Larkinella insperata: one gene and its partner. Each later gene encodes a partner of the first gene's protein in a complex. Links are inferred from orthologs where the notes say so. Each region holds a gene or a part of one and is shown in the gene's direction. Other genes may lie near its edges. The genes, in order: uvrA and mfd.

The links.
Region 2: the proteins of uvrA (region 1) and mfd are in contact, whole or in part, in a crystal structure (PDB 4DFC), measured with the Escherichia coli proteins. The link is inferred for Larkinella insperata from one-to-one orthologs.

Annotation. Positions count from the first base shown.
Region 1 is NZ_CP110973.1:1,272,246-1,279,799, forward strand. What follows is about bases 2,252-5,740. They hold uvrA (excinuclease ABC subunit UvrA), read left to right. Parts: upstream 2,252-2,645; coding sequence 2,646-5,540; downstream 5,541-5,740. Other genes in these bases: OQ371_RS05145 (ferredoxin--NADP reductase), read left to right, coding at 2,252-2,537; OQ371_RS05155 (glutamate-5-semialdehyde dehydrogenase), read right to left, coding at 5,703-5,740. Also shown: OQ371_RS05140 (hypothetical protein), read right to left, coding at 1-1,320; more of OQ371_RS05145, read left to right, coding at 1,458-2,251; more of OQ371_RS05155, read right to left, coding at 5,741-6,953; proB (glutamate 5-kinase), read right to left, coding at 6,969-7,554. UniProt on the Escherichia coli protein: The UvrABC repair system catalyzes the recognition and processing of DNA lesions. UvrA is an ATPase and a DNA-binding protein. A damage recognition complex composed of 2 UvrA and 2 UvrB subunits scans DNA for abnormalities.
Region 2 is NZ_CP110973.1:2,024,987-2,033,044, forward strand. Bases 2,349-6,341 are described here. They hold mfd (transcription-repair coupling factor), read left to right. Parts: upstream 2,349-2,745; coding sequence 2,746-6,141; downstream 6,142-6,341. Other genes in these bases: OQ371_RS08250 (barstar family protein), read left to right, coding at 2,349-2,694; OQ371_RS08260 (SUMF1/EgtB/PvdO family nonheme iron enzyme), read left to right, coding at 6,258-6,341. Also shown: OQ371_RS08235 (ring-cleaving dioxygenase), read left to right, coding at 232-1,173; OQ371_RS08240 (alpha/beta hydrolase), read left to right, coding at 1,252-1,917; OQ371_RS08245 (muconolactone Delta-isomerase family protein), read left to right, coding at 1,931-2,227; more of OQ371_RS08250, read left to right, coding at 2,260-2,348; more of OQ371_RS08260, read left to right, coding at 6,342-7,502; OQ371_RS08265 (ComF family protein), read right to left, coding at 7,537-8,058. UniProt on the Escherichia coli protein: Couples transcription and DNA repair by recognizing RNA polymerase (RNAP) stalled at DNA lesions. Mediates ATP-dependent release of RNAP and its truncated transcript from the DNA, and recruitment of nucleotide excision repair machinery to the damaged site.

The DNA of each region.
Region 1 (7,554 bases):
GGCCCCGCCCGCCGAGGTGATGGCGTAGGGCGTCGGGTTGTTCGGGGTTACCCGGATCGTGTGCGGGCTTTTCACGATGTTATTTTCATAGGTACCGTCCGACAGCAGAACGAACCACGGCCCTCCCCCACCGAAATCAACGGTCAGTTCGGCGGTTTTCCCTTCGTCGATGCGAATGGTATCGTTGCGCAGCACCGCAACGGCCTGAGCTGCTACGGCCAGATTTTCGGCGTTGCTGTTGATGGACGGCAGCGTGGCCGCTACGCGAATTTTATAGGCTCCTTTGGGCGAAATACCGTACGGCAGCCGCGCCACCAGCGGACTGGCCGTGCCGGAGTTGGAAATGGTGGTCCAGTTGTTGGTTGAGTCGGCCAGTTGCACCACAAATCCGTTGCCCGCCTGATACTTTCCGGTCGCCGTAAATGCCACCTGAAACGGCGTGCCGGTACAAACCCGGAACCCGCCACTCGGTGCTTTGAGGGCAATCTCCGGGTTGGGGTTTTCGTTGACATTGACGATGATTTCGCCCGCAACCGTTCCGCTTCCGCACGGACCGCTGACGTTTACCACTTTGTAGGTGGTGGGTTTATCGGGCGTTACGGTCACTTCGTACGGCGTCGTCATCGTGTTCTGCACCTTCGTCCCGTCCGACAGCATGAACGACCACGGACCGTGACCACTCAGGGCGACGCGGAAGGTGGCCGGTTGGCCCGGCATGACGGTAACCGCATTGCTGCCGTCGGGCAACTCAATCCGGGCGGTGGGTGCGGGCAGAATGCGCAGTGGTTGCGCCGTTCCGTTAACAACGGGATTGGTGGAAGCCACCCGCAGGCTATACCGGCTACCAGCTGCGGTATTGACCGGAATAACGCCCGTGAGCGTTCCGTTTCCAAACGGTCCGGCTTTGGCAGGCTGGCTTAGATTGGTGGCTTTCCCGGCCGCATCGACCAGTTGCAGGACAAATTGGTTATCCGGCGAAAACCGTCCTCCCGACGAGCTGTAGGGCACCGACACGGGCGATCCGGCGCAAATCGCCAGCCCGTTCAAATCGCCCGTCAGCACTTCCGGCAGCGCTACTTTATGGCTGTCAGCCTGGGCGCGCAGGGCCGCCGAATCCACCCGAAACGTGGTATCCCGCTGAAACATGGCCTTGTAGGCGCTATCTCTAAGGTATTTTTCGATCAAGGTATCTTTGCGGATTTCAATCAGCGTATCCAGCCTGAAGCCGGACCGCGCGGTTCGCAGACCAACGCCCGGGCCTCCAAGGCTTATGACGCCCACAATCCCTAAAATGACACCCAATACCGTAAACTTATTCATGCAACCGGGGTTTCAATTTCAAAACGTAATGCTCTTTCCACTGGAGTTGACGAACTTTGCACGACCAGTTTTTACCTACAAAGATCGTTAACTATAACGGAAAGTTAGCAGACCTAGTACAAAGTTAATCAGCCCGCATGAACGAGGAATTGATCCAGCTTCAGGTGTCCGAAATAATTCGGGAAACACGCGATACGAAAACGCTTATTCTGCATCCTACCGACGGCCGAGTGGTTCCGTACCGGGCGGGGCAGTTTCTGACGTTATTGTTTAAACACCTCGGTCACGAAGTTCGCCGTTCCTATTCCCTGAGTTCAACGCCGGGCGACGCATCGCCGGGCGTGGCTTCTGAACCGCTCAGCCTGACCATCAAACGGGTCGAAAACGGCGAAATCTCCCGCTACCTGCTCGATCACCTGGCGGTGGGCGACACCCTGACCAGTTTACCGCCCGCCGGACGGTTTACGCTGGATACCGCTCCCGACGAACAACGGGATATTGTCCTGATCGGCGCCGGCAGCGGGATTGTTCCGCTGTACGGCATTTTGAAACAGGCCCTGCGCGACGAGCCCCAAAGCCATATTACGCTGCTCTACGCCAACACCGATGAACAGAATATCATTTTTTACCGACAGCTTGAAGCCCTGCACAACGAACACGCCGAACGGTTTCAACTGATTCACTTGCTTAGCCAGCCGTCGGACGACTGGCAGAAGGCGGGCAACATCCGGCGGGGGCGGCTAAACAACTGGCTGCTTGAAAACATGCTCCCGGATCTGCTGCGCTTTGAGCGTTCCAGGGCGCAATGGTACGTGTGCGGGCCGTTTGCCTTCATGCGGATGGTGCAGGTGACGCTCGTATACGCCGGTATCCGGCTTGATGCGATCAAAAAAGAAAACTTTGTTATCGAACCCGTTACCCGGACGCCCCCGCCCGAACTCGCCAGAGACCACCGCATCCTGTTGCGGTTTCGCGGGACGGAATATGATATTGATGTTCCGGCCTATAAATCCATTCTGCAGGCGGCTCTTGACCACGGCGTTCCGTTGCCGTATAGCTGCAAAGGTGGACGGTGTTCGAGTTGCGCAGGCCGCGTACGATCGGGCGACGTGCACATGACGATCAACGACGTGCTGACGGAGCGGGACCTGCGAAATGGCTGGATACTGACCTGTACGGGGTATCCGGCTTCGGAGGGACTGATTCTGGATATCTAACCGACATCCCATTCGCTGCCGCCCAAACCGTGGGTCTGTTTTAGTTTGGCCTCCCCGAAACTTCATCACTTTATTTTCTGTTAGAATTTAGAATAAGGCTTTCACAACGTGACAGAAAACAACACCGCCCGCAACACCGGGCTTACCGACATTGAACTGACGGGCTACGAGCAGATTGAGGTATTAGGCGCCCGTGAACACAACCTGAAAAATATTGACGTTACCATTCCCCGCAATAAACTGGTGGTGGTGACGGGAATTAGCGGCAGCGGCAAATCGTCGCTGGCATTTGATACGATTTATGCCGAAGGACAGCGCCGGTACATGGAAAGCTTTTCGGCCTACGCCCGCTCGTTCATCGGCAACATGGAACGGCCCGATGTGGATAAAATCAACGGCCTGAGTCCGGTGATCTCCATTGAGCAGAAAACTACGTCCAAGAACCCCCGCTCGACGGTCGGCACGACCACCGAGATTTACGACTTTCTGCGGCTGTTGTACGCCCGCGCCGGAGAAGCGTTCTCGTACGTGACGGGCCGAAAAATGGAGCGTCAATCCCAGGATCAGATCATTGATACGATTCTGACCCACTACGCCAACAAGAAACTGACGCTGCTGGCGCCGATCGTGAAAGGCCGGAAAGGTCACTACCGCGAGTTGTTCGTGCAGATTGCCAAGCTGGGTTATACCAAAGTGCGCGTCGACGGCGTCGTGCAGGATATTGCGCCGAAGATGCAGCTCGACCGGTATAAGGTCCACGATGTTGAAATTGTGATTGACCGAATTGTTCCCAAGCCGGAAGACCGGTATCGTTTAAGTCAATCCGTGCAGACGGCATTGAAGCAGGGGAAGGGCGCCATGCAGATTCTTGATGAGAAAAACGAGCTGACGTATTTCTCCCAAAACCTGATGGACCCCGAATCCGGCATTAGCTACGACGAACCGTCACCCAACACGTTTTCGTTTAACTCGCCCTACGGTTCCTGCCCGGTTTGTAACGGCCTGGGAGTCATTGAAGAAATTACGGAAGAATCGGTCATTCCGGATAAATCGTTGAGCATCAGCCGGGGGGCCATTGCTCCGCTGGGCGAATACCGCGAACTCTGGTTTTTCCGGGAGATTGAGGTTATCCTGAAAAAATACAAGCTCAGCCTGACGACGCCGGTTGAAAAATACCCGCCCGATCTGCTGCACGCGCTGCTCTACGGAACCGAGGACGAATCCACCATGCCGTCGAAGAAGTTTCCGGGGCAGGACTATTATAATTTCAAATTCGAGGGCGTCATTACCTTCCTCAAACGCCAGCAGGAAACGGCGGATACGGGCGGGCGCTCCGACAAAATTCAGGAGTGGCTGAAGGATTTTACGGTGGTGAAAACCTGCCCGGAGTGCAACGGCGCCCGGTTGAAAAAGGAATCGCTGTACTTCCGGATCGACAACAAAAACATCTCCGAGCTGGCCCGGATGGACATTACCGAACTGTCCGCCTGGATGACGGATCTGGAAAGCCGCCTGTCGGATCGCCAGAACGTGATTGCCAAGGAAATTCTGAAAGAAATCCGCAAACGGATCGGCTTTCTGCTCGATATTGGCCTGGATTACCTCATGCTCGACCGCCCGCTGCGGACGCTTTCCGGCGGGGAAGCACAACGGATCCGGCTGGCGACGCAGATTGGCACCCAACTCGTTGGCGTTCTGTACATCATGGACGAACCCAGCATTGGACTGCACCAACGCGATAACGTGAAGCTGATCGATTCGCTGAAAAACCTGCGCGACCTGGGCAATACGGTGCTGGTGGTTGAGCACGACAAAGACATGATGCTGGAGTCGGACTTTATTCTGGACATTGGTCCGGGAGCCGGTCGACACGGCGGGCAGGTCGTTGGCGCCGGAACACCGGAGCAGTTTTTGCAAAACGGCAGCACCACGGCGGCTTACTTGAGTGGTCGCCGGGCCATCGAGGTACCGAAAGAACGCCGGAAAGGTAACGGCGGTCAGCTAATTATTAAAGGAGCAACCGGCCACAACCTCAAGAATGTAACGTTGAAGTTACCGTTGGGGCAAATGATTTGCATTACCGGCGTGTCGGGCAGTGGCAAATCGTCGCTGATTCACGAGACGTTGTTTCCCATCCTGAACAAGCATTTTTACAAGTCGAAGCGCGAAGCACTGGCGTTCAAGGCGGTGGAAGGGCTTGAGCACCTGGACAAAGTGATTGAGGTAGACCAGTCGCCGATTGGCCGCACTCCCCGTTCGAACCCGGCAACGTATACCGGCATGTTCTCCGAGATTCGCACCCTGTTTGCGGAACTCCCGGAAGCCAAAATTCGGGGCTACAAACCGGGGCGGTTTTCGTTCAACGTCAAAGGGGGCCGCTGCGAGGAATGCGAAGGAGCCGGGATGAAGAAAATTGAAATGGAGTTTTTGCCGGACGTGCACGTCATGTGCGAAACCTGCAAGGGCAAACGCTTCAACCGCGAAACGCTGGAGGTTCGTTTCAAAGGCAAATCCATCGCCGACGTGCTAGACATGACCGTTGAACAATCGCTCGAGTTTTTCACCAGCCAGCCGAAGATTCTCCGTAAAGTCCAGACGCTGAACGACGTGGGGCTGGGCTACATTACGCTCGGTCAACACGCGACGACGCTCTCGGGCGGGGAAGCGCAGCGGGTGAAGCTGGCGGAAGAACTCTCGAAGAAAGATACCGGCAAGACCCTCTACATCCTCGATGAGCCCACCACCGGACTGCATTTTCAGGATATTTCGTACCTGCTGAATGTTCTGAATAAACTGGCCGACAAAGGCAACACGGTGTTGATCATTGAACACAACCTGGATGTCATCAAGGTTTCGGACCACGTTATTGACCTGGGACCCGAAGGCGGTAATAAAGGCGGTCAGATCATTGCAGAAGGCACGCCGGAGAAAGTTGCGAAAGCCAAAGGAAGCTACACCGGCAAGTTTCTGGCTCTGGAATTAGCCGCGGACGGAAACCGTTAAAACAGTTTGGCTCCCGGCGGTTGGCGATTCAGCATAAAATTTTGCTGAATCGCCAACCGCCGGGAGCCTTTCTTATTGGCAGATGAGAAGCTTTCGAATTGGCGAGAAACCGTCTGACTCACCTTCTGCGGAATCGATTTTTGATCGCTACCAAACTGCTGATTACCAGCGCACCTGTCCGTCGCCAACCACAACCCATTTTTCAGTCACCAGCTTTTCCAGCGCAAACGGGCCACGGGCGTGCAGTTTTTGGGTTGAAATCCCGATTTCGGCCCCCAGACCAAACACCCCGCCGTCGGTGAAACGGGTGGAAGCATTGGCGTACACGGCAGCCGCGTCCACTTCCCCCAGAAAACGGTCGACAAGCGCCGAATCCCGGGAAATAATGGATTCCGAGTGGCGGGATGAATACGTCTGAATGTGCGACAGGGCTTCATCCAGACCACCAACCACTTTAACGGCGCACTTATAGTCCAGAAACTCCCGCCCAAAATCGCTCAACTGCGCCCGCTGAAGCGCCGGATACGCAACGGCCGATAAAATCTCGAACGCTTCTTCGTCCGCAAAAACCTCCACGTTCCATTTCGTAAACCCGTCGACCAGCATCGGTAAAAACTCGGCCGCAACGGCCCGGTCGACCAGAATACCGTCCAGCGAATTGCAAACCGAGGGGCGCGATACCTTCGCGTTAATTACGATGTCGCGGGCTTTTTCCAGATCGGCCGTCTGCTCCACGTAGGTATGGCAAACGCCCGCGCCGGTTTCAATGGTCGGCACCAGGGAGTTTTGCCGTACGTACTGAATCAGGGAATCCGATCCGCGCGGAATAATGATGTCGATGTACCGCGTGGCCGTCAGCAGTTCGTTGACTACAGCCCGGTCGGGCGGCATCAGCGCAACGGTGGCTGCGGGCAGGTCAAATTCGGCCAGCACCCGATGAATTAAGCCCACCAACGCCAGGTTGGAATGATGCGCTTCCTTGCCGCCTTTCAGCACACAGGCGTTGCCCGACCGCAGGCAGAGCGAAGCCACATCAAGCGTCACATTGGGCCGCGATTCGTAGATAACGCCTACGACGCCCAGCGGAACGGCCAGCTTCCGGAGTTGAAGCCCCTGTTCAATGGTTCGTTCCAGCAACACCTCGCCATTCGGATCGGGCAGTTGGGCCACCGTACGCAGGCTTTCGGCCAAATCAGCAATCCGTTTTTCATTCAGCAACAGCCGGTCCTTTTTCGGATCGTTATCCGGCATGGCATCCAGGTCTTTCTGGTTTTCCGCCAGAATAGCCGTTGTGTTTTCCAAAACCACGTCCGCCAATCGATCGAGCAAAGCGGTTTTCTGCTCGGACGACAGGCGCCGGACCGAAGCCGATGCCGACTTCGTTTCCTGAAGAAGAGGAGTTACTGTATTCATGACAATACGGTGTTTTTACAAAAGTACAATATCATTGGCATTTGCCACCTCAACATTCTGCTGGTTCAGTTGCGTTACTAAATGGGCCGACGACAAACGGGCGCGGGCAACGGCCACCGCCGAACCGGCTTCGTCGCAAATCTCAACCACCTCACCCGCAGCAAAATCGCCCTCTACTGCCCGAACGCCAACGGCCAGCAAACTGTTCCGCCGGGTCAGGGCCCGAACGGCCCCGGCATCAATCCGCAGAATCCCCGCCGTCAGGCTGCCGCTGCCGAGCCAGCGTTGCCGCGCCGAGGGCGAGCCCACCTGGGGCGCAAAGGCCGTGCCGGTTTCACCCCGCAACGCCCGTAAAATACCGTCGGGTTGTTTAAGCCCAAAAATAGCAACGCGGATGCCCATACGGGTGGCCAGTTTGGCGAAGGTCAGTTTGGAAGCCATACCGCCCAGCCCCAGGGCCGATTTCTCATCCCGGACGATGCCAAAAACAGCCTCGTCCACCTGGTTGACCGTGGGGATGATGTGCCCCTCTTCGTCCAGCAAACCGCCCACCGACGTACAGAGCATCAGCGTCGATGCGCCGAAGCCAACGGCCATGAGC
Region 2 (8,058 bases), 750 kb from region 1 along the record:
TCCCTTCGCCGGCATTACCCGGTGCAGGTTCAATGGGTATAATCTCAGCCCGTTGTATTAAGGCACCCCTTGTGTAAGATTAGCAAGGCAAAGGTACGGTTAAGTACTCACAAATAAGCATGGTAGAGAAATATTGAATGCCAATGAACTTTACAGTAAATTTAAATGTATATACATTAAATGTTGATACATTATAAATTCAATCCGTATAACGCTCAAACTCACAGGAACATGGAAACGCTCGTCAATGGATTACACCACGTAACGGCTTTGGCCGGAGATGCTCAAGCCAATGTTGACTTTTACACCCATATTTTGGGGCTGCGGCTGGTCAAAAAAACCATCAATTTTGATGCACCGGACGTTTACCACTTGTACTACGGTGACGAAACCGGTTCACCGGGCAGTATCCTGACGTTCTTTCCGTACGGGAAAGGCATTCCGCGGGGCCGGAAGGGGGGAGGACAACTCACATACACGGCTTTTTCGGTTCCGGCGGCATCCCTGAACTTCTGGACCAACCGCCTGCAGGAATTTAATATTCCCTTCTCGGGACCTTACCAGCGGTTCAACGAAACCTACCTGCGTTTTGAGGATTTCGACGGGATGGGCATTGAACTGGTGGCGCACGACAACGATCAACGTCCCGGCTGGTCGAACGGGTTTATTCCGGTTGAACACGCTGTCAAAGGCTTCCACACGGTTACGCTGAACGAAGTTCGGGTGGAGGATACGGTAAAATTATTAACCGAATCCCTCGGTCATACGTTGGTATCAGAAGAAGCCGGGCTTTTCCGGTTCCAGGCTGGCGAAGGAGGTTCCGGAAATTATGTGGATGTCCGGCACCCGGTGAATGATGCCCGGGCGCACCAGGGGGCCGGTTCGGTTCACCACGTTGCGTTTTCGACGGATTCCGACGAATCGCAGATCGTTCTGCAACACCAGTTGCTGGAAGCCGGGTATCACGTTACGCCCGTTCAGGACCGGAATTATTTCCGCAGCATTTACTTCCGCGAGCCGGGCGGTATTTTGTTTGAAGTCGCCACCAACCCTCCGGGATTTGCGGTGGACGAGTCCGTTGCCGAATTGGGGAAAACGCTTAAATTGCCGGAGTGGTACGAACCCCGGCGCGCTAAAATCGAAGCGGTATTGCCAAAAATTGAAGTGAAATAAATCGCACAAGGCGGAGGGCAAGGAGGCATGGAGTTGTTTTCCAAGGTCTTTTTCCCTCCGCCCGCAGCCCAGACAGCCATGATACACGATCCGAACAATTTTATTACAGCCGGGAAACCGCTGGAAGCTGCCGCAAAAGTTATGGTGATGGTGCACGGCCGGGGGGCCTCGGCACGCGACATCCTGTCGTTGTCAGATTACATCGATGATGAGGAGTTTGCGTTTGTCGCCCCGCAGGCCAGCCAGAATTCGTGGTATCCGAATTCGTTTCTGAGTCCACTCGAGCAAAACGAACCGCACCTATCCTCGGCTTTGCAGGTGCTCACCAGCATTCGGGCCCGGCTTCAGTCCGATTACAATTTCAAACCTCCGCAGATTTTCTGGCTCGGCTTTTCGCAGGGTGCCTGTCTGGCGCTGGAGTACGTAGCCCGCAACGCCATGACTTACGGGGGCGTTTTTGGCTTGAGCGGTGGTTTGATCGGCCCGCCCGGTACACCCCGGCTTTACGAAGGCGAACTGGAGGAAACCCCGATCTTTCTGGGCTGTAGCGACATTGACCCGCATATTCCGAAGGAACGCGTTATTGAATCGGAAGGCGTATTCCGGGCAATGGGCGCGGAGGTAAAAATGAAATTATATCCAAATTTTCCGCATTCGGTCAACGAAGATGAGCTAAAGATTGTTAATCAGTTGATTGGGGGCTCGCCCAGCTCGGGTGCACCCATTCGCGAGTTGTACACCTAACGCTACCACGCCTATGAGCCAGTTTATGGTAGAATTCGATCTCCCGGCCGAAATAACCGAGGAATTTACAGTACGCATACCACTCCAGCGGTTGAAGGTGAACGAGTTGATGGAAAACGGAAAACTGATCACCTACGCCTTGTCACTCGACCGCCAGAAACTGTGGTGTGTGGTGAAAGCGCAGACTGAGTTTGAGGTGATGGAAATCGTATCCGAATTTCCACTCATCAATTTCATGGATCCAACCATTACGGAGCTGATGTTCAATAATATCGTTTCATTAAGAATGCCCCTGTTTTCGTTGAATTGACTACTTTTGCCCGGTTATTTTTTCACTTAATCATGGCAAATTTTAGATTCGTTCAATCGGACGCGGCACTGAAAGAATACGCTGATTTTAAAGTGGCCCGGATCGATGGGCAAAAAGCGCAAACGCTGCGGCAGTTCTTCGATCAAATTTCCCGCGAACTTCGGTTTCCCGATTACTTTGAGTTCGATCTGGAGTCACTCGATGAAGCCTTAAACGATCTGGAATGGCTTCCAGCCGATAAAATTGCACTGTACATTATGCACACCGATGCCTTTTTATCCCAGGAAAAAAGCGAAGCCCGGAAAGGCGAACTGCTGAATATTCTGGACGTTGCAGCCGAAGACTGGAAATGGGTGGATGAGGAAGAAGGTATTGCACCGCGGGAATTAGTCATTTTATTTCAACCCAGCAACTCGTTAACAACTCTTCTCAATAAAGAGGGATTTGTTTACGACGACGTCGCTTAGTTTTTGCAACAAAAGCCGTCAACGTACGGTTAAGCTGTTGCTTTTTGCCGCATGGAAATTAGCTCCGTGCGGCTTTTGGTATTTACTATTTTTATGAAGGTAGCCGATTTAATTACGCTTTATACCGAAGATAGCTTCATCAAAATCATTGGTGAACAATTTCGCCAGCCCTACACCGCAGATCCCGCTCGCATTCAGCTGAAAGGCATTGTTGGCAGTCTGGATGCCGTACTGGCTGCGTCTGTTTACCGCATGCATCCTTCCACGTTTTTGTTTGTTCTGAGCGACCGGGAGGAAGCTTCTTATTTTTTCAACGATTTACAGAATTTATTGGGGGAAGAAGTCCTGTTTTTCCCCATGTCTTATAAAAAGCCGTATCAGTACGAGGAGGTTGAAAATGCCAATGTGCTAATGCGGGCGGAAGTACTGAACAAGTTAAACTCCGACGCCAAACCCAACGTCATCGTGGTGACGTATCCGGAAGCGTTATCGGAGAAAGTAATCAATAAACGGTCGTTGCGGGCCAATACGCTGTCCGTCAAAGTTGGCGATAAAATCGACGCTAATTTCGTCAACGAACTGCTCAACAGCTACGATTTTGAAAAGACCGATTTCGTGTATGAAGCCGGGCAGTTTTCAATTCGGGGGGGAATTATTGATGTTTTTTCGTTTGCCAGCGAGTTTCCGTATCGCATTGAGCTATTCGGTGACGAAATCGAGAGCATTCGGTTGTTCAATCCCGAAAGCCAGCTTTCCACCGATCCGGTTGATCAGATTAGTATCATCCCGAACATCGAAAATAAGCTCATTCACGAGACGCGGGAGCCGTTTCTGGAGTTTTTCTCAAATACCGCAACGCTTTGGTTTAAAGACGTGGAGCTGACGCTTGAAATCATCGAGAAGAACTTTGAGAAAGCCGAACAAAGTCTGGCCAGCCTGGTCGGCGGCAAAGGCGGTATTCAGATCGTCTCGGACCCCAATGTGCTGTTTGAAACCCGCCGGGGCCTGCTGAATCAGATTAAAACCTTCCGGACGGTTGAGTTTGGCCGACGGTTTTACTTTAAATCCGAGAACCGGCTTACGTATTCCTCGAAGGTTCAACCGTCGTTCAACAAAGATTTCAAGCGCCTGGTCGATAACTTATCGGAGAATCAGTCGAAAGGATATACTAATATCATTGCGGCCGAATCCTACAAACAGCAGGAGCGGCTCAAAACCATCTTCGATGAGCTGGATCCATTCCTCAAATTTCAGCCGCTGAATATTTCGCTGAAGGAAGGATTCATCGACGAACAGACGAAAGTGGTCTGTTACACCGATCACCAGATTTTTGACCGCTACTACAAATACCGTGTGCGGGATAAGTTTTCGAAATCGAAGGCCCTGACGCTGCGCGAGTTGAAAACACTGCAACCCGGCGATTTTGTGACCCACGTTGATCACGGAATCGGGCGGTTTGCGGGGCTGGAAAAAGTGGACGTGGGCGGCCGCGAACAGGAGGCCATTCGGTTGATCTACCGCGACAACGATATTCTGCTGGTCAGCATTCATAGCTTGCACAAGATTGCCAAATACACCGGCAAAGAAGGCACCCCGCCGGTGATGAGCAAACTCGGATCGCAGGAGTGGGACCTGAAAAAATCAAGGGTCAAGAAGCAGGTCAAGGACATTGCCAAAGAGTTGATTTCACTCTACGCCAAGCGCCGACAAGCCCCGGGATTTGCGTTTTCGCAGGACAGCTTTCTGCAGGCCGAACTCGAATCTTCGTTTATCTACGAGGATACGCCCGATCAGGCCAAGGCAACGGCCGACGTGAAAGCCGACATGGAACAGTCGCACCCGATGGACCGGCTGGTTTGCGGAGACGTTGGTTTTGGAAAAACGGAAGTGGCCGTTCGGGCGGCTTTCAAAGCCGTTACCGACAACAAGCAGGTAGCGGTTCTGGTCCCAACCACCATTCTGGCCATGCAGCATTACAACACGTTCCGGGAGCGGCTGGCCGATTTTCCGGTTAAAATAGAATACATCAACCGATTCCGGACAACGGCGCAGATTAAGGAAACCCTGAAACGGGTGGCTTCGGGCGAGACGGGTATCCTGATCGGTACGCACCGGATTGTTAATAAAGACATCAAGTTCAAGGACTTAGGCTTGCTTATCATTGACGAAGAGCAAAAATTTGGTGTTAAGACGAAGGATCGGCTTAAGGAAATGCGGGTGGATGTGGATGTACTGACGCTTACGGCCACGCCTATTCCACGAACGTTGCATTTCTCGTTGATGGGTGCCCGTGATCTGTCGGTGATTGCAACACCCCCGCCGAACCGACAACCCGTTACAACGGAAGTGCATACGTTCAGCGAAACCGTTGTCCGTGATGCTGTTAGCTACGAAGTCCGGCGGGGCGGACAGGTGTTTTTTGTGCACAACCGCGTCAGTGACATTGAGTCAATTGCCAATTTGATCATGCGGCTGGTTCCCGACGCCCGGGTGTCGGTCGCACACGGTCAGATGGAAGGCGAACGGCTGGAACGGGTCATGACCAAATTCATCGAAGGAGAATCGGACGTGCTGGTTTCTACCAACATTATTGAGTCGGGTCTGGACATTCCGAACGCCAACACGATCATCATTAATCAAGCCCATATGTTTGGTCTGTCGGACCTGCACCAGATGCGCGGTCGGGTAGGGCGGTCGAACAAGAAAGCGTTTTGTTACCTGATGACTCCGCCGGTTTCGGTGATTACCTCCGACGCCCGCAAGCGTCTACAAACCCTCGAGGACTTCTCGGAGCTGGGCGAAGGCTTCAAAATTGCCATGCGTGACCTCGACATCCGGGGAGCGGGGAACCTGCTGGGCGCCGAGCAAAGCGGTTTTGTGAACGATCTTGGTTTTGAGATGTACCACAAGATTCTGGATGAAGCCGTTCAGGAATTGAAAGAAACCGAGTTTAAAAACCTCTTCATGCCGAATGAGGACAGCATGAAAACACTGCTACCGGACACGCTGATCGAAACGGATTTGCAGGTTTTGATTCCGGAGAGGTACGTCGCTAATATCTCCGAGCGTTTGTCGTTATATAATCAGTTGGATAACATTCAGAATCAGGCGGAATTGGAAAGCTTCCAGCGTTCGGTGGTTGACCGGTTCGGGCCGATGCCGGAAGAGGTGGTTAATCTTATCAAACTGGTCACAGTTCGCTGGAAAGCAGAACGGTTACAGTTCGAAAAATTAACCCTTAAGAATAATATCATGAAGGGTACCTTCGTTTCTTCTGGGAATGACGATTTCTTCAACTCCGGGCAGTTTGGCAAAGTAATTGATTATGTCAAGAACAATTCAACAACCTGCTCATTAAAAGACTATAAAGGAAAGCTGATTTTCACGCAACGAGACGTAAGTTCAGTCGATCAGATGAACGATGTGCTGAGCCGGATGGTGGAGTGATCGCCGGAAATTATGCATTGGCTGTGCGTTACCGTGAAAGTTTGCCTGACATACTGTAATTTTGAACTTTTATTAGTTACCAAATCGCAATGAATCGAACAAAACCGTTACGTTCAATGATCTACCTGCTGGCTTTTGCCGCGGTATTAGGTGCGTGTAAGTCCAAGCACCCGACTAGCGTGAAGCCGGGTAAGCAAAGTACAGCCACCGGTATTGATTATAATAAAGAGAATGGATTTCAGGTAGCGAAGTACAGAGGACAGACGGCGGGCCCGAACCTGGTGTTCATCGAAGGAGGACGTTTCACGATGGGTGCGCTGGAAGAAGATGTGATGAACTCGCGCGACAACCGCGAACGGACCGTCAGTATCCAGTCGTTCTACATGGACGAAACCGAAATTGCTAACATTCACTACCTCGAGTACCTGGATGCGATTCAGCGCGATTCATCCGAAGAAGTTTACACCCGGGCACTGCCGGATACCAACGTCTGGAAGAACCCGCTTTCGTACAATGACCCTTACGTAACCCAATACCTGCGTTTCCCCGGCTTCCGGTATTATCCAGTAGTGGGTGTATCGTGGGAACAAGCCGTCGACTACTCGACCTGGCGGACGGATGCTGTTAATGCAAACATGGCGAAAAACGGCTCTCCGGGAACCAAGAAGAAAGGCTTTTCACTAAAACGGAAGAAGAAAGAGGAAACTGCTCCGGCTGGTGAAGCGGAGCAACCCGCCGTTGCCAAGAATTCGCAGACTACTCCCGCGATGGAAAGCGGCAACATTCTGCCGAATTACCGTCTGCCATCTGAAGCCGAGTGGGAATACGCAGCGAAGGCCATGATTGGTACGCAGTACATCGACGAAAACCAGTCAAACCAACGCATTTATCCGTGGGACGGTTCTTCGATCCGGAATGCGAAAAAAGGCCGGAAACAAGGTCAGATGCTGGCCAACTTCAAACGGGGCCGTGGTGACTACGCCGGTATCGCCGGTAAATCGAACGATGCCGCGATCATTACCGCAGAAATTTACACGTATCCCCCGAATGATTTCGGGCTGTATAACATGGCCGGAAACGTAAACGAGTGGGTATATGATGTATACCGTCCGCTGTCGTACCAGGATATGAATGACCTGAACCCGTTACGTCGGGATGGTTACCTGGATGAAGAGAAAAACTACGATACGAAAAACGGCAACTCCATCATCAACGATAAACTACGGGTTTACAAAGGGGGTTCGTGGGCTGATGTAGCCTATTGGTTAGCCCCCGGTACCCGCCGGTTTATGGCGCAGGATTCAGCAACGGCCACAATTGGTTTCCGTTGTGCGATGATTGCCGGAGGACGGAACAAATAAGCTCCCGTTTACCGGGATTTTGGCGGCCACTCGACTATCGGGTGGCCGCTGCTGTTATAATGCCAACAGACTGGCTGTTTGAGGCCAATAAAGCGGCCGTACAGGCTTCTAACGTGGCTCCGGTAGTCAGAACATCGTCTACCAGTAAAATGCGCTTGTTGGTCACTAAATCGGGGTCGCTAATCTGGAAGACATTACTAACGTTCTCCCAGCGCCCCATGCGGTCTTTACCGGTCTGGCTGATGGTATTACGGTTTCGGGTCAGAATCCGGTCGCTCCACGGAATGTCCAGTGCTTGGGAAAGCCCCTGAGCGATCCAGTCACTTTGGTTGTAGCCCCGCTGACGGAGCTTGGCAGGGTGGAGGGGCACTCCGACAATGAGGTCGATGTGGTCATTTAGGTGAATGTCGGTTTTTAGCTGATTACCATACCAGCGTCCCAGCAAATTACCGACCTCTTTGTTACCACGGTATTTCAGCGCATGAATAAGTCGTTGTGTTTTCCCGCGTTTCGTAAAATAGAGGTAAGCATACACAAACTCAACCGGCACTTTTCC